One region of the Marinobacter sp. M1C genome, then DNA from elsewhere that is predicted to be linked to it. Evidence: predicted binding sites of a transcription regulator. Region 1 holds the regulator's gene; the other holds the start of a gene.
What was found. Region 1 encodes sigma-54, which starts transcription at its own class of promoters, with help from an activator protein. Its sites were predicted from a motif close to ANTGGCATNNANNTTGCTNT; they were not measured.
Positions count from the first base shown of each region.

Region 2: the regulator sigma-54 is predicted to act here: its motif matches at 6,619-6,638, upstream of flgB (flagellar basal body rod protein FlgB).

Region 1 is NZ_CP092289.1:3,131,576-3,141,393, reverse strand. It holds gene MIH19_RS14735 (carbon-nitrogen hydrolase family protein) at 1-613, shown strand, start outside; gene yjgA (ribosome biogenesis factor YjgA) at 652-1,176, opposite strand; gene mgtE (magnesium transporter) at 1,260-2,621, opposite strand; gene MIH19_RS14720 (HPr family phosphocarrier protein) at 2,683-2,952, opposite strand; gene rapZ (RNase adapter RapZ) at 2,960-3,844, opposite strand; gene ptsN (PTS IIA-like nitrogen regulatory protein PtsN) at 3,897-4,364, opposite strand; gene hpf (ribosome hibernation promoting factor) at 4,450-4,749, opposite strand; gene MIH19_RS14700 (RNA polymerase factor sigma-54) at 4,793-6,325, opposite strand; gene lptB (LPS export ABC transporter ATP-binding protein) at 6,496-7,221, opposite strand; gene lptA (lipopolysaccharide transport periplasmic protein LptA) at 7,199-7,786, opposite strand; gene lptC (LPS export ABC transporter periplasmic protein LptC) at 7,770-8,387, opposite strand; gene MIH19_RS14680 (HAD hydrolase family protein) at 8,384-8,992, opposite strand; gene MIH19_RS14675 (KpsF/GutQ family sugar-phosphate isomerase) at 8,992-9,818, opposite strand, start outside.
Region 2 is NZ_CP092289.1:1,947,792-1,957,609, reverse strand. It holds gene MIH19_RS09365 (flagellar basal body P-ring protein FlgI) at 1-1,051, opposite strand, end outside; gene flgH (flagellar basal body L-ring protein FlgH) at 1,111-1,812, opposite strand; gene flgG (flagellar basal-body rod protein FlgG) at 1,843-2,631, opposite strand; gene MIH19_RS09350 (flagellar basal body rod protein FlgF) at 2,743-3,495, opposite strand; gene flgE (flagellar hook protein FlgE) at 3,653-4,948, opposite strand; gene MIH19_RS09340 (flagellar hook assembly protein FlgD) at 4,973-5,647, opposite strand; gene flgC (flagellar basal body rod protein FlgC) at 5,664-6,107, opposite strand; gene flgB (flagellar basal body rod protein FlgB) at 6,142-6,552, opposite strand; gene MIH19_RS09325 (LysR family transcriptional regulator) at 6,903-7,793, shown strand; gene MIH19_RS09320 (CaiB/BaiF CoA-transferase family protein) at 7,913-9,142, shown strand; gene MIH19_RS09315 (hydroxymethylglutaryl-CoA lyase) at 9,154-9,818, shown strand, end outside.

The DNA of each region.
Region 1 (9,818 bases):
GGCGAAAACCCTGAAGCTTTGGATTGTGGGCGGTTCATTGCCGTTGGCTCTGCGCCCGGATGGCTCGGTCATTGCTGACCGGGTGCGAGCCAGTTGCCTGGTGTTCAATGATCTGGGCGACGAAGTGGCGCGTTATGACAAAATCCACCTGTTTGATGCCCAAGTGGACGATGCCCACGGCCAATACCGTGAGTCGGATACCTTCGAAGCGGGAGATCAGGTGATTACTGTGGACACGCCAGCCGGGCGCCTGGGGCTGGCGGTTTGCTACGACCTGCGCTTTCCGGAGCTGTTCCGCGCGCTGCGTGACAAAGGCGCTGACTGGGTATGCCTGCCCAGTGCCTTTACCTGGAAAACCGGAAATGCCCACTGGCACGCGCTGATTCGGGCGCGCGCCATTGAAAACCAGCTATACGTGGTAGCTGCCGGGCAGGGTGGGCACAACAGCAGTCAGCGCCGCACCTACGGCCACAGTCTGATCTGCGACCCTTGGGGCAGTGTGCTGGCTGAGGTTAACGAGGACGGCCCCGGTATAGTGACCGCAGCGTTGGACAAACATTGGCTGGATCAGCTGCGCCAGCAAATGCCGGTATGGAGTCATCGCCGCCTGTAGCGGCCACTGCGTAAGCACGCAAAACGCTTTTGGCTGGCCTACATTTGCTCGTTGGCGTCAATGCACTCGCGCAGGTAGCGGAACAGTTTTCGGCCGTGGCCGGCGCTTTGCGGTTTCTGCACTTCATTGCGGGCATTGCGTGCCAAATTGCGCAAATGCTGGATATCCGCACCCGGGCAGTGGCTTAAAAACTCACCAACAATACTGTCGCCCTCGGTGATGATACGGTCGCGCCAGCGCTCAGCCAGGTGATGGCGGCGGGTGTGCTCTACACTGCCCGCAGAGAACGCGGTGATAGCGGCCTGCAGGGCCTCGGGGTCGGGCTCCTGACGGATGATCTTGCCAATGTATTGCAAATGGCGGCGCTTGGCTTCGTTTTGGCGGATGCGGACCGATTCGTCGATGGCGCGGCGCAGCGTGTCGCTGATTTGCAGGCTGTCGAGCTGTTCATGGCTGAGCTCCTGCATTTGTTTGCCAAGGCCTTGCAGCGCGTGCATCTCGCGCTTGACCTGAGACTTGCTGGGGCCGTCGTATTCAAACTCTTCTTCGTTATGATCAATCATGAAATTACCGGTTACTTAGGTGTAAAAAGCTATTTAGATGTAAAAATCTGTTTAGATTTAAAAAGCATCTAGATGTAAAAGGTTCAAGCATAAAAAAGAGTCGCGAGGCCAAGAAAGGACACAAACCCGACAACATCGGTGACGGTGGTCAGAATCACACCGCCGGCCAGCGCCGGATCAATATTACGCGACTTCAGAAACAACGGTAACACGGTGCCTACCAAGGCTGCAGCGACAAGATTGATTACCAGCGCCGCGGCAATGATCGCGCCCAGCATAATATCCTTGAACCACAGGGTAGCCGCGCCGGCCACCACCAAAGCCCACAACACGCCATTCATTGCACTCACCAGAAACTCGCGGTTTAACAACCAGCCTACATTGGCGCTGCTGATCTGGCCAACGGCCATACCGCGGATGACCAGTGTCAGGGTCTGGCTGCCGGCAATGCCGCCCATACTGGCCACAATGGGCATCAGCACCGCCAGTGCCACCACCTTGGTGATGGTCTCTTCAAACAGACCGATCACTCCAGAGGCGATGAACGCGGTCATCAGATTAATACCCAGCCAAACCGCGCGCCTGCGTGAGGTTTTCCAAACCGGTGCAAAGGTGTCTTCGTCATCATCCAGGCCCGCCATCCGCATCAGTGAGTGATCGGCATCTTCGCGGATAACATCGACCACGTCATCGATGGTGATGCGGCCCAGCAGTTTGCCATTTTCCGCTACCACCGGCGCCGAGATCAGGTCATAGCGCTCAAACAGGATGGCAACCTTGGTATCTGACAAAGTGACAGGGATGGGCTCAATATCAGTGTCCATCACTTCACGCACGGTGGCGGCAGGATTCGATACCAGCAAGGAAGTAACCGGCAGCATGCCGATAAATTCATCGCGACGGCTGACCACAATCAGGCTGTCGGTCATAGAGGGCAGGGTGCGGTGGCGGCGCAGATAGCGCAGCACCACGTCAATGCTGATGTCCGGGCGCACCGTAATGGTGTCGGTGTTCATCAAACCGCCGGCGGTGTCTTCGGGGTACGACAGTACCTCTTCCACCCGCTGGCGGTCTTGTTCGTCCATGGTGTTCAGAACTTCCTGAATCACCGTGTCGGGGAGCTGCTGAAGCAAGTCGGCCAGATCGTCCGACTCAAAGTCTTCAATCAGGTCAGCCAGCTCCTGAGCGTTGAATTTGCTTAGGAAATCGCCCCGGATGTCTTCATTTAGATACTGAAGAACTTCGCCTTCAAGCTGTTTGTCGACCAGATTCCACAGCAGCGCCCGTTGCCGCGGAGGCGATGATTCCAGCAAGTGAGCGATATCACTGGGGCTGAGGCCGCCATTGAGGATGCGTGCCACTTGTTTCAGGGCACCACTGTCCAGCGCTTCTCCTAACGAGCGAAGACGCTGGCGTGCCTGGCTTTTTTCCAGAATATCGGTCATGGCTCATCCGCTGTCAGAAAACGGCTGTATTATAGCGAACTTGCGGGCACTGCGTGAGCGACTATTCGCCCTCGCCAAAGTAATCGTTGATCAGTTCTGTCAACGCGATGATGGCCTGTTGCTCGTCGTCACCGTCGGCAATCAGTTCAACTTCCGTGCCCTGGCTGGCGGCCAGCATCATCACCTGCATGATGTTTTTGGCATCCACTTCACGGCCTTTTCCGGCGATTCTGACTTTGCTTTGGTGAGCAGACGCTGTAGCCACCAGTTTGGCCGTTGCGCGGGCGTGCAGACCCAGTTTGTTGATGATAAAAAGCTGGCGTCGGATCATGGTTGAATCAGGCGTCCTGTACGGTGTTCAGGTGCAGTAATTCGGAGTGACGTACTTGCACGTTGTTGCTGTGCTGGCGGAAGTGGGCGCCCATTTGCTCGCAGACATAAACCGAGCGATGCTGGCCGCCGGTACAGCCAATGGAAATGGTCATGTAGCTGCGGTTGCTGTCGGAAAATGCTGGTAGCCACGAGGTCAGAAAAGCGATGATTTCCTGCACCATTTTTGCGCTCATGGGTTCGTTCTCCAAAAAATCGATCACCGGTTGGTCCATGCCGGTAAACTTGCGCAGAGAGGTGTCCCAGTGGGGATTAGGCAGGCAACGCACGTCAAATACGTAGTCTGAATCAACCGGTACGCCGTGCTTGAAACCGAAAGACTGGAACAGCAGCGCCAGTTCCTGGTCTTTGCGGCCGACCACCCGCTGTTTGACCATGTCCCGCAAATCATACATGCCCATGCCAGTGGTGTTTATGTAAAGGTCAGCCAGATTCGACAAGGGTTCCAGCAGTTTTTTTTCTGAGCTAATGGCTTCGCGCAATGACGTGTGATCGTCGCTCAGTGGGTGCTTGCGTCGGGTAGCATGAAAGCGTTGCAGCAGAGATTGCTCGTCGGCGTCTAAAAATATGATTTCAGTGCTGACGCCGGTGTCCTTCAGGCGTCCGTGAATATCTTCGAAATTGGCCAGTTCACCGGACAGGTTGCGCGCGTCTATACTCACCGCCATTTTGTGCAGGCGGCCGGCAGGCTCTTGTGCGGCAGCTTCTTTGGTCAGCGGGAACAGAAGGCCAATGGGTAAGTTGTCGATGCAGTAGAAACCCAGATCTTCAAGAACGTGCAACGCGGTACTTTTACCCGATCCGGAGCGGCCGCTAACAATAATCAGTTTCATCGTTAATACCCCTTTGAGTGCGAACGGTCGAAGTGGATCCGGTCAAGACAGATTAGCGTCCCGAGGTCATACGTTGAAATAGGGTAATGGCATCTTCCGACTGGCGCAGACGGTCACAAAAAGCCCGGTCGTTGAATTTTTCTGCAAGCTGGCTAAGCAGCTCAAGATGCTCGCTGGTGGCTTCTTTTGGCACAACCAGAGCAAAAACTAAATCCACCGGCTGGTTGTCAATGGCATCGAAGTCCACGCTTTCGCTGAGGGTGATGAGAAGGCCAATAACGTGCTCCAGGCCTTCCAGGCGGCAGTGGGGAATAGCGATGCCTTGGCCGATTCCGGTAGACCCCAGGCGCTCGCGGGCAATCAGATTGCTGAATATCTGAGTGTTGCCCAAGGTGGCGTTATGCAGGTGAATTTGCTCTGCAATAAACTCAAGAACCCTTTTCTTGCTGGACGCTGGCACGTTACAAAGTGTCAGTTCCGGGGCAAGGATGGTTTCTATAGTCAGGGATGTCTCGCTCATGGGTCGACGGTACTTCCATTAAAAAAAAGGCTGCGGCATGGTGCCATGCCGCAGCGCGTGAAGCGTTTACGCGTTGTATCCGGTGTTAGTTACCATGCATCCGGGATACTTGCTTTTCTTTGTACTTGAGGATCTGGCGGTCCAGTTTGTCCACCAGAGCGTCAATCGCTGCGTACATGTCTTCATTTTCGGCCTTAGCGTGCAATTCGCCACCGCTTATATTTACGGTAGCTTCGGCTATCTGGCGCAATTTTTCCACCTGCAGAGTCACATTGGTGTTACTAATCTGGTCGAAGTGGCGCTCCAAGCGCTGGAACTTTTCGTTCACGTACTCTTTGAGTGCTTCGGTCAGTTCGACATGATGGCCAGAAATATTGAGTTGCATAGGCTTCTCCTGCTATTGCATCGGTGTTGTTACATTGGTGCTGCTACACCAGTCGCTTTCTTTCGTTCGATGGAGGTATTTGTAGTGCCTCCCGGTATTTGGCCACGGTACGCCGTGCCACTTGGATTCCCTGTTCCCCAAGCATGGCGGCAATCTTGCTGTCGCTCAACGGTTTTTTGGAGGTTTCAACGGCTATCAGTTTTTTTATCATGGCGCGGATGGCAGTTGAAGAACATTCTCCGCCAGCATCGGTGCTGACATGGCTGGAGAAAAAATATTTGAGTTCAAAAATGCCGCGAGGTGTATGCATGAATTTCTGGGTGGTTACCCGGGAGATGGTAGATTCATGCATTTCTACGGCTTGGGCGATTTCCGAGAGGATCAACGGCTTCATGGCTTCTTCCCCCTGGTCTAGAAAACCCTGTTGATATTCCACAATACGGGTAGCCACTTTTAGCAGCGTTTCGTTGCGACTTTGCAGGCTTTTAATGAACCATTTAGCCTCTTGCAACTGATCGCGCATGTAGGTGTTATCAGCGCTGCTATCAGCGCGCTTTATCAATGAAGCATAGCTGGCATTGACGCGAATGCGCGGTGCAATTTCTGGGTTCAGCTCTACCCGCCAGCGCTCGTTGCGCTTGTACACAATCACGTCTGGAATCACGTAGTCCGGTTCGGTTCGGTCAATCACATCGCCGGGGCGCGGGTTCAGGCTGGTAATCAGCGCCAGTACGTGTTTTAGCTGATCTTCTTTTAAGCGGCTACGACGCAGCAGTTGGGCGTAGTCACGGTTGCCCAGCAGGCTGATGTAGTGGGTGATGACCATGCGCGCCTGAGAAACCCAAGGGGTGTCTGGTGACATCTGGTTCAGTTGGATTAGCAGGCATTCCTGCAAGTTGCGGCCAAACACACCGGGTGGGTCAAAAAACTGTAGGCGTCTTAGTACCGCTTCAAGTTCATCCAGTTCCAGCGGGTCGTCGTCTTGTTCGTCCTGCAGGCCGGTATAAATCTCGGCCAGCGAGCTGGTCAGGTAGCCGCGCTCGTCAACGGCGTCCATCAGGGCGTGAGCAACGGCGCGGTCGCGGTCCGTCATGGTGGTCAGGTTAAGCTGCCACTCCAGGTGATCGCGCAGGGTTTCAGCGGGCGAGTTGCGAGTTTCAAAATCGTAGTCGTTATCGTCGCCATTGCTGCTGGCCGGTGCCGGCGCCGATTGGTATACGTCGTCCCAAGCCGTATCCACTGGTAGGTCGTCTGGCAGGGTATCGGGGATTTCGTTTTCGCTGGCCCAGTCGGGACCATTTTCGTTTTCGTCCCAGTCTTTGCTGGTGTCCACCGAGGCATCTGTTGCGCTGGAGTCCGTATTTTGATCGCTGTTGGTGTCAGCGTGCGTGGATTCCTCATCGCCGTGATCGTCGTCTTCCGGTGCTTCCAACATGGGGTTGGATTCCAGTGCCTGCTGAATTTCCTGTTGCAAGTCGAGGGTAGAAAGCTGTAGCAGGCGAATCGCCTGCTGGAGCTGGGGCGTCATGGTCAGGCTCTGGCCCAGCTTGAGCTGCAAAGAAGCTTTCATCACCATTCTTGGGAATCCATTACTCGATCGGTTGGCGCGTGGCAGCCACCGAAAAAAGGTTGGCTAACCGGGGTTTGCGTTCACAAGCAAATTCTCTGCCGAGTCTACTAGAGTTCGCCGGGGAATCAACCGATTCACCTTTGGCGATGTCATCGCATGCCCACTTTTAAGGTTTATTACAGCCGGAATTCGTTGCCCAGGTAGACCTCTTTGACCTGTTGATTGGCAAAGATTTCGGCGGAGCTGCCGGAGGCAATAATATGGCCCCCGGATACAATGTAGGCGTTTTCGCAGATGTCCAGGGTGTCGCGCACGTTGTGGTCGGTGATCAGTACGCCTATGCCTTTGTCGCGTAGGTGGCGAATGATTTGCTTGATGTCGCTAACCGAGATTGGGTCCACCCCGGCGAAGGGTTCGTCCAGCAGAATAAAAGCGGGCTCCATAGCCAGTGCGCGAGCAATTTCTACCCGGCGGCGCTCGCCCCCAGACAAGGCCATACCCATACTGTCGCGGATGTGATTGATGTGAAACTCGGCTAGCAATTCCTCTAACTTCGCTTCGCGTTCCGCCCGTTTCATATTTTTACGGGTTTCCAGAATGGCAATGATATTGTCGCGCACGGTGAGCTTGCGAAACACCGAGGCTTCCTGGGGTAGGTAGCCAATGCCTTTGCGGGCACGGCCGTGCATGGGCAGCGGGGTGATGTCCTGGTTATCAATCGTAATGCGGCCGTGGTCAGCCTGCACCAACCCGACAATCATATAAAAGCAGGTGGTTTTGCCAGCACCGTTAGGGCCTAGCAGTCCGACGATTTCGCCGCTGCGAATTTCCAGCGACACGTCAATCACCACTTTTTTCTGTTTGTAGCTTTTTGCCAGATTACTGGCTCTGAGAACGGCCATCGGATTCCTGTGTGCTGCGCGGCTGGATCGTCATTTCTACCCGGCCTGACCCGGAGCCTGCTTCGGTGCTGCCTTGGGCAGTGACGACGCGGTTCACGGTGTCGTAAAGAATCAGTTCACCGCGAAAAATATTGCCAGTTTGCATGATCACTGCGTCGCGTTCAAAGGTCAGCTGCTTCTCGGCAGCAGACCAGGTTATGGTGAGGGCTTTTGCGTCGGTTTCCCCTTTTCCGTTGGCCGTGGGCTGAACGTAGTGGGCCGGGGTGCCGGTGGCTTTAATGCGGTTAAGCCCATTTATGTCGCGGTAGAGCACCACCTCTTGAGCAAACAGCTTGGTGTCGCCTTGCACCAGTTCAACATCGCCGGTGTAGGTTGCAACGCCTTTGGCATCGTCAAGCCGCGCTGAATTGGCGGCCACGTTGATGGGGATATTGGAATCAAGATCAAAGGCCAGGCCTGGCGTGCTGACGAGTAAGCCTGCCAGCCCGAAGCTCACGCCCAGCCTCTTGCCCAGGCCTCGTGCGCGGCGCCAAAAGAGTGTATTACCTTCAGTTACCAGTTTCATAGCGTCCTTCCACCTGGGAATCAAGTTCCAGAATACGTTCATTGAGCCAGGCTTTCATGCCCGTGGCGTTGGTAGTGCCGGTGGCGTCAACGATTTCGACGGGGGCATCGGTGTACGCCATATTGGTGCGGTTATCCAGCGTCAATCTGGTCGTGCTCAAGGTGGCGCTGCGCTCACCAATCTGTCGAACAATGCGCACATCACCTTCAAGCTCCAGCTGGCTGTTGCCGTCGAGCAGTTTGCCGTGTTTGGCGGTAAGCTGCCAGGGTTCTGAGCCGGGCTCGCCTTGGATCGTGGCTTGTGGTTCGGCCATGATGGCGTATCCGTTGGCCTCGAACTGTTCAATGCGAGGGCTGACAAACTGGATTTTGATGGTGCCTTGTTCGTCGTAGGAAGTGTACAGGGCGTCCACCACAAAGCTGTCGGGCTCGCTGTCACCGCGCAGTTCGCTATCTTGCGTTGGCATGGGTACTTCGCTGTCGCTGTGCCACAGCAGTGCAGCGGCGGCAATAAACGTGGCCAGAAGGGCAATCGTTTGCCACCTGGGGCGTTGTTCCGGTAACAGCGTAACAAGCAGGCCGCCGCCTTTACCTAAGGTCATGGTGCGCTTTCCGCGCCGCGGGCAGGTTTAAGATAGGGTTCAAGGTAGGGCGCTAGGGCCGTGTCGAGCTTGCCTTGGGAAGCGAGAATCAGGTCGCAGGCCTCGCGCACCGCGCCATCACCGCCGCGACTGCGGGTGCAGTAATCGGCGTGCTCCTGCAGCAGCCAATAGCTGTTGGGCACGGTAATGCCAAGGCCGGCGTAGCGAAGCGCTGGCAAATCCGGCAAATCGTCACCCATATACGCAATATCACTGGCCGGGATGCCCAGCAGATCGACAATCTCCAGCAGTGCAGTGCGTTTGTCTTCGCGGCCCTGCAACAAGTGCGGAATACCCAGGTCAGTCATGCGTTTTTCGGTCAGTGGTGAACGCCTTCCGGTAATGACTGCGACCGTAATGCCTGCGGCCATCAGCTGTTTGAGTCCGAGCCCGTCGAGAATATTGAAGGCTTTTAGCTCGTCACCGCTGGCACTGAAGTAAACTTTTCCATCGCTCATGATGCCATCCACATCCAGTGCAATCAGGCGAATATTGGCTGCTTTGGCGAGCACGCTGGCCGGCCATTGCGGCCGGCAATCAGGGGCATCCACAACAGGAGTGTCCATTAAATGACTCCCGCACGCAGCAGGTCGTGCATATTCAGGGCCCCCACCAGCTCACCGTGCTCACCGACGACTGGCAGTGCGCTAATCTTCATTTCTTCCATGATATTCAGAGCTTCTGCTGCCAGTTGCTCGGCGCGGATGGTTTTGCCATTACGGGTCATCAGTTGCTCTATGGCGGTGGTGTGTACGTCTACGTTTTTATCCAGGCTGCGGCGCAGGTCGCCGTCAGTGAATACACCTATCAAGGCGCCGTTGCTGTCCACGACAGTGGTCATGCCCAGACCCTTGCGGGAAATTTCCAGCAGCGCACCGCTAAGGGTCGTACCTTCACTGACTACCGGAACGCTGTCGCCACTGTGCATGATGTCCAGCACTCGCAGCAGCAGACGGCGGCCAAGGCGCCCCCCAGGGTGCGAAAACGCAAAGTCTTCGGCGCTAAAGCCTCTTGCTTCCAATAAGGCAACTGCTAAAGCATCGCCCATCACCAATGTGGCGGTCGTACTGGATGTGGGTGCCAGGCCTAAAGGGCAGGCTTCTTTCAATACACTAACGTCCAGATTGGCCAATGCTTCCTGTGCCAGCACCGATTGCGGATTACCGGTCATACTGATCAGCGGTGTGCCCATGCGCTTTAGCAATGGCAGCAGGGTAACCACTTCGTTGGTATTGCCGCTGTTGGAGATGGCGATCACCACGTCCTGGCTGGTAATCATGCCCAGATCACCATGGCTGGCCTCACCGGGATGAACAAAAAAAGCCGGTGTGCCGGTACTGGCCAGAGTCGCAGCAATTTTGTTGCCGATATGGCCAGATTTGCCCATACCGG
Region 2 (9,818 bases), 1.2 Mb from region 1:
GCTCGGCGCGCAGTGCACCGGCCTGTTTTAACGCTTCCAGTACCGCCATTACGTCACCCGGAGCCGCACCCACCTGGTTTACCGCCTGAACTATCTCGTTCAAGGTGACCGCAGGGCCAAACTTGAACATGCGAGCCGGGTCTTCGGTCACCGCAATCTGAGTGTCTTGCACCACTTCGGTGTTGCCAGCCGCTAACGGATTAGGCTGCACCGCATTGGGGTTTTCCTGAATAATCACCGTCAGGTTGCCGTGGGTGACCGCAGCCGCACTGACCTTCACATTCTGGCCCACCACAATGGTGCCGGTGCGACTGTTGATGACTACCTTGGCGGCGGCTTCAGCCGGATTTACTTCAATATTTTCCAGAATCGACAGAAAGCTGACTCGCTGGGAGGCGTCCCGCGGGGCGCGCACAGACACAGAAGTGGCGTCATGGGCGTAAGCCATATCCGGGCCCAGGTTGCCGTTGATGGCTTCAACAACCCGGCGGGCTGTGGTGAAGTCTGAGCGCAACAGATTAAATGTAACGGTATCGCCATTGTTAAATGGCGAAGCCACTTCGCGCTCGACGGTAGCTCCGTTGGGGATTCGGCCGGCGCTGGGAATATTAACGGTAATGCGGGAGCCGTCCAGCCCTTCGGCGCCAAAACCACCAACAATAAGGCTACCCTGAGCCAGTGCGTAAACGTTGCCGTCAGCGCCTTTTAGTGTGGTCATAAGCAGGGTACCGCCGCGCAGGCTTTTAGCGTTGCCGATGGACGACACGGTAATGTCGATTTCCTGACCGGGCTTGGCAAACGGCGGAATGGTTGCGTTTACCGTAACCGCAGCGACGTTCCGCAGCTTTGGATCAACACCTTCCGGCAAAGTAACGCCAAACTGGTTCATCATGTTGCGGAAGGTCTGATTAGTGAATGGCGCTTTGTCGCCGCTGCCGTCGAGGCCAACCACCAGGCCATAACCCACCAACTGGTTGTTGCGCACACCTTTAATGCGGGCCAGATCTTTCAGCCTGTCTGCCATCACCGGCGACGCCACCAGCAGAGCCATTAACGCTGTAGCCACACACTTGCGCAGATTCACCTTAAAAGAGCTCGCTTTAAATAAGTTCACAGAGGCCACCATTCGCTGTTAAAGAAACGCCCCATCCAGCCCATCTGGTTGGCTTGGTCAAAATCACCAGTGCCACCGTAAGCAATGCGGGCATCGGCAATGCGGTTAGACGCCAAAGTGTTGTCCGGCTTGATATCCTGGGGCCGCACCAATCCTGTCAGGCGAATGTATTCTTCGCCATTGGTCAGCGACAGCCACTTTTCGCCACGAATACGTAACACGCCGTTAGGCAGCACTTCGGTCACGGTCACGGTAATGCTGCCGGCCAGGCTGTTGCTTTGATCGGCGTCGGCGGCACCCTGAAAATCTCGCTGTTGTTTGATAGCCGTTGCTAGCCCTAGTTGGTTTCTACCCAATATGTTGGGCTCGGCCAGGCTGATGTCACTGTCTTTCGAGATACTGGTTTCCGCGTTTTTGCTGGCGCGGGTAGACTCCTTCAAGGTCACCGTGAGCACATCGCCCACGTTGAGCGCCACTGTGTCGCCGTAAAAATTGTAATTGCGGCTAATCTGGTAAATAGAACCGGTTTCGAGATCGCGCTGCATCATCGCCTGGGCCCGCACCGGAGCGTATTCCGGGTCATCCGGCATGGCACGGGGCCGGCTCATGGCAGTGCAACCCTGAAGCACCGCCAGCACCAGAACCAACGCAACGCTGGCGCTGCGACGGAACTGTAAAAAAACGGTGTTAGCTGTCATAGCGAAACCTCTGGCCGGCAACAACCGGCGTTAACCAATATTGTTGGTGATGAACTGCAGCATCTGGTCAACAGTCGATACTACTTTCGAGTTCATTTCGTAGGCGCGCTGGGTGGTAATCATATTCACCAGCTCTTCCACCACTTCCACGTTGGACGATTCAATAGAGCCCTGCTCCAGCGTGCCCAGGCCGGCCAAGCCCGGTTCACCTTCGGTCGGGTCGCCACTGGCATTGGTCTGCTTGAACAGGTTATTGCCAATCGCCTGCAGACCCTGCGGGTTAATAAAGTCCACCAGGGTTATCTGGCCAAGGTTGATGGGAGCGGCCTGATCGTCGGTGACAGCGGTTACAGTGCCATCGCGACCGATGGTCACATTAGTGGCATTTGCCGGAATGTTGATGTTGGGCTGCAAGGCGTTGCCCGCGGGGTTTACAACATCACCATCGGAATTCAACTGAAACTGACCGTCGCGGGTATAGGCGGTTTGGCCGTCTGGCAATTGCACTTGCAAGAAGCCGCGACCGTTAACCGCCATATCCAGTGGCTGCTCGGTTATCTGCAAGTTGCCCTGGGTAAACTGTTTGGCGGTACCCACAACCCTCACACCGGTACCCAACTGCAACCCGGAGGGTAATTCGGTGTTCTGTGTGTTCAGGCCACCGGGTTGGCGTTTCACCTGATACAGAAGATCCTGAAACACCGCGCGGTCGCGCTTGAAACCGGTAGTGTTCACGTTCGCCAGGTTGTTAGAGATGGTGGACATGTTAGTGTCCTGCGCGCTTAACCCGGTTTTGCTAACCCATAATGCTGGATGCATTTTAATCGCTCCCTACCGTCAGGCTGTTGTGGATGGCGGCGAAATCTTGCCGCTTTCACGCCCGCCGGCGTGTTGTTTCAAGTGTTGATACACGTTTTGATGCAAGTGTTATCAGAGGTTCTGCAATAGCCGTGCCGCTGCTTCAGAATTTTCTTTCGCGGTGCTCATTACCTTCACCTGCATTTCGTATTGCCGCGACAGCTGCAAATTGGAAATCATTTCGGCCACCGCGTTTACGTTAGAGCTTTCCAGAAAGCCACTGGAAACCCGGGCGTTGGCATCAGCCGGTTCACCACCACCAAGCGCTTGATCGGGCTTGCGACGTATAAAGCCATCCGGGCCTTTTTCCAGTGCCTTTGTCGGCGGCGTTACCAGCTTGAGCCTGTCCACCTCCACCAACTGATCGGGAGGGCCACCCACCGGAACAATAGACACGGTGCCGTCGGCACCAATCTCAACGTTATCAAAAGGCGGCAAAGCCACCGGGCCACCGTTGCCCAGAACCATTTCACCGTTAGCCAATCGCAGCAGACCATTGACATCTATCTGCAGGGAGCCACTGCGGGTAAACACTTCTTCACCCAGGTTGTTTTGCACCGCCAGCCAGCTGTCGCCTTCAATCGCCACATCCAGTTTCCGCCCGGTTTCCATCAGAGCACCTGAAGACAAGTCTGTGCCGGGGTTTTCGGTCATGGCGTAGGCGCGAGTAGGATGATACTCGCCAAACACCGGCATACTGCGTGCCTGGGCGAAGTCTCTCTTGAAACCAGTGGTGGTCACGTTCGCCAGGTTGTTAGCATGGGCGCGCTGGGCCAGCATGTTCTGCTTGGCACCGGACATTCCGATATAAAGGGCTTTGTCCATGGGGAAGGTTCCTGCCGGATATTTGACTGTTACCAGTCTTAAAGCAGGAGTCGTGCCAGCTTTATTGGCGACGAAATAAGAAAAGTTCGGGAGTAAGCAAAACCGGGCCTTATCTGGCCCGGTTTTGCTAAAAGCACCCTGGCGGGCGCTCGATTACTTACCTCAGGTTGATGATGGTCTGGGTGACCGCATCCGAGGTTTCAATGGTTTTGGCATTCGCCTGGTAGTTACGCTGGGCAATAATCAGATTCACCAATTCCGCAGACAGGTCTACGTTGGATTCCTCAACTGAGCTGGCCTGAATCGCCCCCAGGGTTCCGGTGTCTGGCCTGCCAATAATCGGCTGGCCAGATTCGAAGGTCTCCACCCAGCTGGTGTCACCCGACGGTGACAGGCCGTCGGTATTATTAAAGCTGGCCAAAGCCACCTGCCCTAACGATTTTGACTGGCCGTTGGTGTAGCGGGCAAAAATGACGCCTTGCTGCGACACATCCAGCCCCGACAGCCGGCCGGTGGTGTAGCCATTCTGGCGCTGATCATTGACACCGAAGTTGGCGCCATATTGAGTGGTGTTACCCAAATCCAAATCAAACTTCGCGTTAGCCATTGTTGCGGCGCCATTGCTGGCTCCGCTTCCATCTTTCGGCACCCAATTATTGATTGGAATTACGCCATTGGCGGGTGATGTCAGGCTCCCGCTTTGATCGAACACTAAGCTAGCAGCAGGGTTGGACGTAGCTCCAGTTGTAGTCGTGTCGCCTACATCTTCACCATCTATTTGCAAGAATAATGACCAATTGCTCTGGTCTACCCCAGGTGACGGACTCGATGGGTCTTTTTTGGCATAGAATTGGGTGAGTTCATGAGGGTTACCCAAACTGTCGAAAATCGTGGTTGCGGTAACGTGGTTGTAGGTACCCGGATTTAACGGATCGAACGGAGTTGCAGTGAGCACCTGCTCCCGCGCATCCAGATTAAGGTCTGTCCGCAGATCGGTGGTGCGCTGTGGCGCCAGATTATCGCTGCCAATTTGCAGATCACCCGTTCTGCCTGACAAGTTGCCGGCGGCGTCTGCAATATAGCCTTGTAACCGCATATTCTGGTTGTTCACCACAAAGCCGTCTTTGTCGGTACCAAACTGACCGGCACGGGAGTATCGCTTTTCGCCGCCATTATTCAGCTCAAAGAACCCGTCACCGTCGATAGCAAGGTCCAATCCGTTATCGGTGAAACTGACGTTACCCTGGCCGAACGATTGTTTAACGCCCTGCACCCGAACCCCGTCGCCAACTGGCGCGTTGCCCGAACTTAAAAAGCCGTTGGCGTACAAATCCCCAAACTGCACGCGGCTGCTTTTAAAGCCGACGGTGCTAGCGTTTGCGATGTTATTGCCGGTTACGTCCAGGTCTACCGCCGCGGCCCTCAGGCCGCTTAATCCTGTGTTAAATGCCATGATTTACCCCTGCTGACGCCGGTATTAATTGATTTGCCGAACTTGCGACAGATCAATAGACCCCATGCCCGCAAGGTTCAGAGAAATAGAGCCGCCTTTGCCCAAAGACACGCTGTCGACGTTTGCGCTCATCATTGTGCCCAACTGCTGCGAACCACCAGGATAGGCACCGGAAGCCACTACGTAATAAGAGCCTTGCGGCAAAGCACTGCCGTTGCCGTCTTTACCGTCCCACGTGAATTTGGCAGAACCGGAGGGCTTGCCACCCAATTCCATCTGCCGCACCAACTCACCCGAACCGTTCAATATCGACACTTGCACGCCGCCGGTTGAGGCAGGCACATCGACGGTTCCGTTAACCTCGCCGCTGGCACCCAGCATCGCCAAATCCGACGACACCAATACGGTTTTACCAACCATGGCGGAAGCTTGCAGAGCCTGGGTAGAACGGAATTCGCCGACCACGTTGTCCACGTTGCCAGACAACTTCTGCATTTCTTCCAGCGAACTGAATTGTGCCAGCTGGGAAATAAACTCGCCGTTGTCTTGCGGTTCCAGCGGGTTCTGATTCTTCAGCTGGGCCAACATCAGTTCCATGAATTCATTTTTTCCAAGCTCACCTTTGCCGCTTGCCGACTGCTGTTTCAGCTGGTATTGGCTTAGTACATCCGTTGCCTGGCTTGCGTTTACTGCACTCATGATTGATTACCGCCTGTTAGTTCTGGCCCAGAGTTAAAATGCGCTGCATCATCGACTTGGCAGTGTTCATGATGTCTACGTTCATCTGGAAGCTGCGTGAAGACGACATCATATCGGCCATCTCTTCTGCCACATTCACATTGGGGTAGTACACATAGCCGTCTTCGCTGGCAGCCGGGTGGTTGGGCTCGTAGCGCATCTGCAGCTCGGCATCGCTTTCGACGATACCTTCCACCCGCACACCGGCACCGCCTTCTGCCCCGGAACCGAACGCCGGTTGGTTGCCGTTTAAAAGCGACTGCTGAACCGCCGCAAACACCGGCTTACGGGCGCGGTAGGTCTCGCCAGTGCTGGAACTGGCGGTTTCGGCGTTGGCAATGTTAGAAGCTGTGGTGTTTAGCCGCAGCGATTGCGCAGTCATACCGGAACCGGCGATGTCGAAAATGTTACCCAGTGACATAAAAACCTCCTGTGTTCACCGTGTTGACTGCGGCTTACTGACCTGTCAGCGCTTTGCTAATTCCACTGAATTTGCTGCTAAGAAACTGAAAGCTGGCCTGATAGTCCATGGCGTTGCGCATAAAGCGGCTCTGTTCTTGCTGGGCGTCTACCGTATTGCCGTCTACCGACGGCTGGTGCGGTGTGCGATACAACAAATCATTGTCGCTTAAAGAGCCGGGCGCACCGCCACCTTCGGTTATATGGCCGCTGTTAGTGGTGTTCATGCCGAAGCCGCCGGCGTTACTCTGCGCTTGCTTCATCATCGACTGAAAGTCGATATCACGGGCCTTGAAGCCCGGGGTGTCGGCGTTGGCGAGATTATTGGCCAGAATTTCTGCGCGCTGAACCCGTGCTTGAAGTGCGTATTGATGAATACCCAGTGCACTATCGAATGAGATTGCCATGCTGCCTCCGCAATTCTGTGCCGGCGGTTAACGAAAGATTGCCGGTTTCAGGTGTATGCAGAACATTAAGCAAGCTCGATGCCAGAATTAGGGCTCACACTTAAAATCGACTGTTTTTAATTGAAATAGCCCGATTTACAAACCTGAAAAAGGTAAAAGGCGGAAAACAGCTAAGATAAAGACACCTGTAAAAACACGTGCAAGAAACAGAATCGGAAAAGCGGCAATGCCCTGCCTGCCATCTGGCAATGTCAGAGCTGAGGATTAACAAGGAAATATGTCGCGTCACACTTTCCTTTTAGGCACAAACCCATAGACTCCACTGCGTTATATGTATCTGGAGCGTTTGTATGCATTTGGATCCCACATCATTACGCTTGTTTGTGCGGGTTTTGGAAACGGGCACCATCGCAGCGGTTGCCGAGCAGGAGTTTATCGCCGCCTCCGCCATCAGCAAGCGCATCAGTGAGCTCGAAATTTGTTTGAATTCCCAGTTGCTGGTACGCACCAACCGTGGCGTTGAAGGAACCCAGGCCGGCAAGGCGCTAGCCCAGCTATCAAGAGGCGTGCTGCATCAACTGGAAGAAGTGCATGCCCGCATGCACGAATACTCCCAGGGAGTAAGGGGCGAAGTGCGCATCGTCGCCAATATTTCCGCCATCACCCAGTTTCTTCCGGTGCAGCTGAAAACATTTCTGGACCAGCACCCCTTTATCCAGATTCAATTGGAAGAACGGATTAGCTCGGAAATTATTGAAACCGTGGCGCAGAACCAGGCGGACATCGGTATTTTTACCGAAGTACTTGGCAACACGGAAAACCTGACGATTCACCCCTACCAATGCGATCGGCTGGCTCTGATTACCGCCAACCAACACCCGCTAAGCCAAGCCAAGAGTCTGAATTTTGTGGATACCCTGCAGTACGATTACGTTGGCTTGCACACCGGCAGCGCCATTAACAACAAACTGTTGCAGGCAGCCGCCGCCGCAGAAAAAACATTCCGCATGCGTATTCAGGTAACCAGCTACGAAGCGCTGATGCGAATGGTCGAGCAGGACCTGGGCATCGGCATTATGCCGCAAGACATTGCGCGGCCTTACGTAAACACCCATCGCATCAAAACCATACCCCTCACCGACCGCTGGGCAAGCCGCAAACTGAAGCTTTGCACAAGCAATCTGCACCCGTTGTCACATGCAACGCTACGCCTGCTTGAACATCTGAAACCAAGCTCCTGAATCCAGCCATCGCAAACGGAGATGGCAGCCTCACATTTAACCATTTTGGCATTTTCAGGTTCCAGCTCATTATTTTGGAAAACATTAAGAAAGCGATACCATTTTAAGGTGAGATGAACATGACCAAGGAATCTTCCGGCGCCGGGGATCAGGAAACCAAACCGCTGCCCCTTGAAGGCGTACGTGTCCTCGAATTAGGGTCGCTAATTGCCGGCCCCTATGCCGCCAGCCTCCTTGCCCAGTTTGGCGCTAACGTCATCAAAATTGAACCACCAGGCACCGGTGACCCACTGCGGCGTTGGCGAAAAATGCACAAAGATACGTCTCTCTGGTGGTATTCACAGAGCCGCAACAAAAAGTCTCTGACGCTGAACCTGAAAGACCCCGATGCTCAAGCCATCGTTCATAAGTTGGTGGAAGAGAGCGACATTGTTATCGAAAACTTTCGTCCCGGAACTTTGGAAAAGTGGAATCTGGGCTGGGAGCAATTGTCGGCTATAAACCCCTCGCTAATCATGATTCGGGTATCCGGCTATGGCCAGGATGGGCCCTACTCCTCACGTCCGGGTTTTGCAGCTATTGCCGAATCGATTGGTGGTTTGCGCTATCTTGCAGGTTATCCGGACCGCCCCCCGGTAAGAGCAGGCGTCAGCATTGGCGATACCCTGGCGTCGCTGTACGGCGTGATTGGCGCGATGATGGCCATGCACCACCTCAAGGTAAACGGCGGCAATGGCCAATACGTGGACGTTGCGCTTTACGAAGCTGTGTTTGGCGTTATGGAGAGCATGATTCCCGAATATGGAATGTTCGGCTTTGTGCGTGAGCGCACCGGCGCCAGCATGCCGGGTATTGCACCCTCCAACACCTACCGCAGCGGTGACGACCGTTACATTGTTATCGCTGCAAACAGCGACAGCATATTCAAACGACTGATGAATGCGATTGGCCGTCAAGACCTGGCGGACGACCCCGAGCTTGCCCACAACGATGGCCGCGCAAAGCGCAGCGACGAACTGGATGAAGCCATTGAAGCCTGGACGTCCAGCCATAATCTTGCTGACGCCCTGGCCGTGCTTGAAGACGCGGCGGTGCCTGCCAGCCGGATCAATACCGCGGCCGATATTTTTGAAGACCCTCACGTCCGAGCTCGCGGAATGATTACCGAACAACCACTTCCCGGTGGCGGTGAAATATCGTTGCCAGGAATTGTGCCTAAACTGAGCGCCACCCCCGGCACCACCCGCTGGCTGGGCCCTGGCCTTGGCGAACATAACATCGAGATTCTGGAGGGCCTGGGCTACTCTGCAGCAGACATTCAGGCACTAAAAGACAAGGATGTGATCTGATGTTTACCGAACTGCCAAAACGAATACTGATCAACGAGGTCGTCACCCGTGACGGTTTTCAAAGTGAACCGGATTTTATTCCGACAGCTACCAAAGTTGACCTGATAAACGCCCTTGCCAGCCTTGGTTTGAACAAAATTGAGGTTACTTCGTTTGTTTCGCCGCGCGCCGTGCCTAACCTGAGTGATGCCGCCGATGTCATTCGGGCTATCAACAATGACACCCAGACACGCTATGTAGCGCTTGTGCCAAATGAAAAAGGCTGCACCCGTGCACTGGAACTCGGCGTTGATGAAATCAACTTGGTAATGTCGGTCAGCGAAAGCCATAATCTGGCGAATATGCGCATGACCTGCGACCAGTCGCTGCAGCAATTTCAGCGAATTGCCGAAATGACCTCCGGAACGCCTATGCGCCTGAATGGCTCTTTGGCCACCAGCTTTGGTTGTCCATTTGAAGGCCAGCAAACACAAGAGCGGGTACTGCGCTTTGTTGACGCTTATCTCGAGCGCGGCCTGCACAGCCTAACCTTGGCCGACACCACCGGCATGGCAGTGCCCAACCAGGTACAGTCATTGTGCATGGCTGTGCGCGAACGCTGGCCAGAGCTGGAACTGACACTACACTTCCACAACACCCGAGGGCTTGGCCTAGCAAACGTGCTTGCGGCACTCGC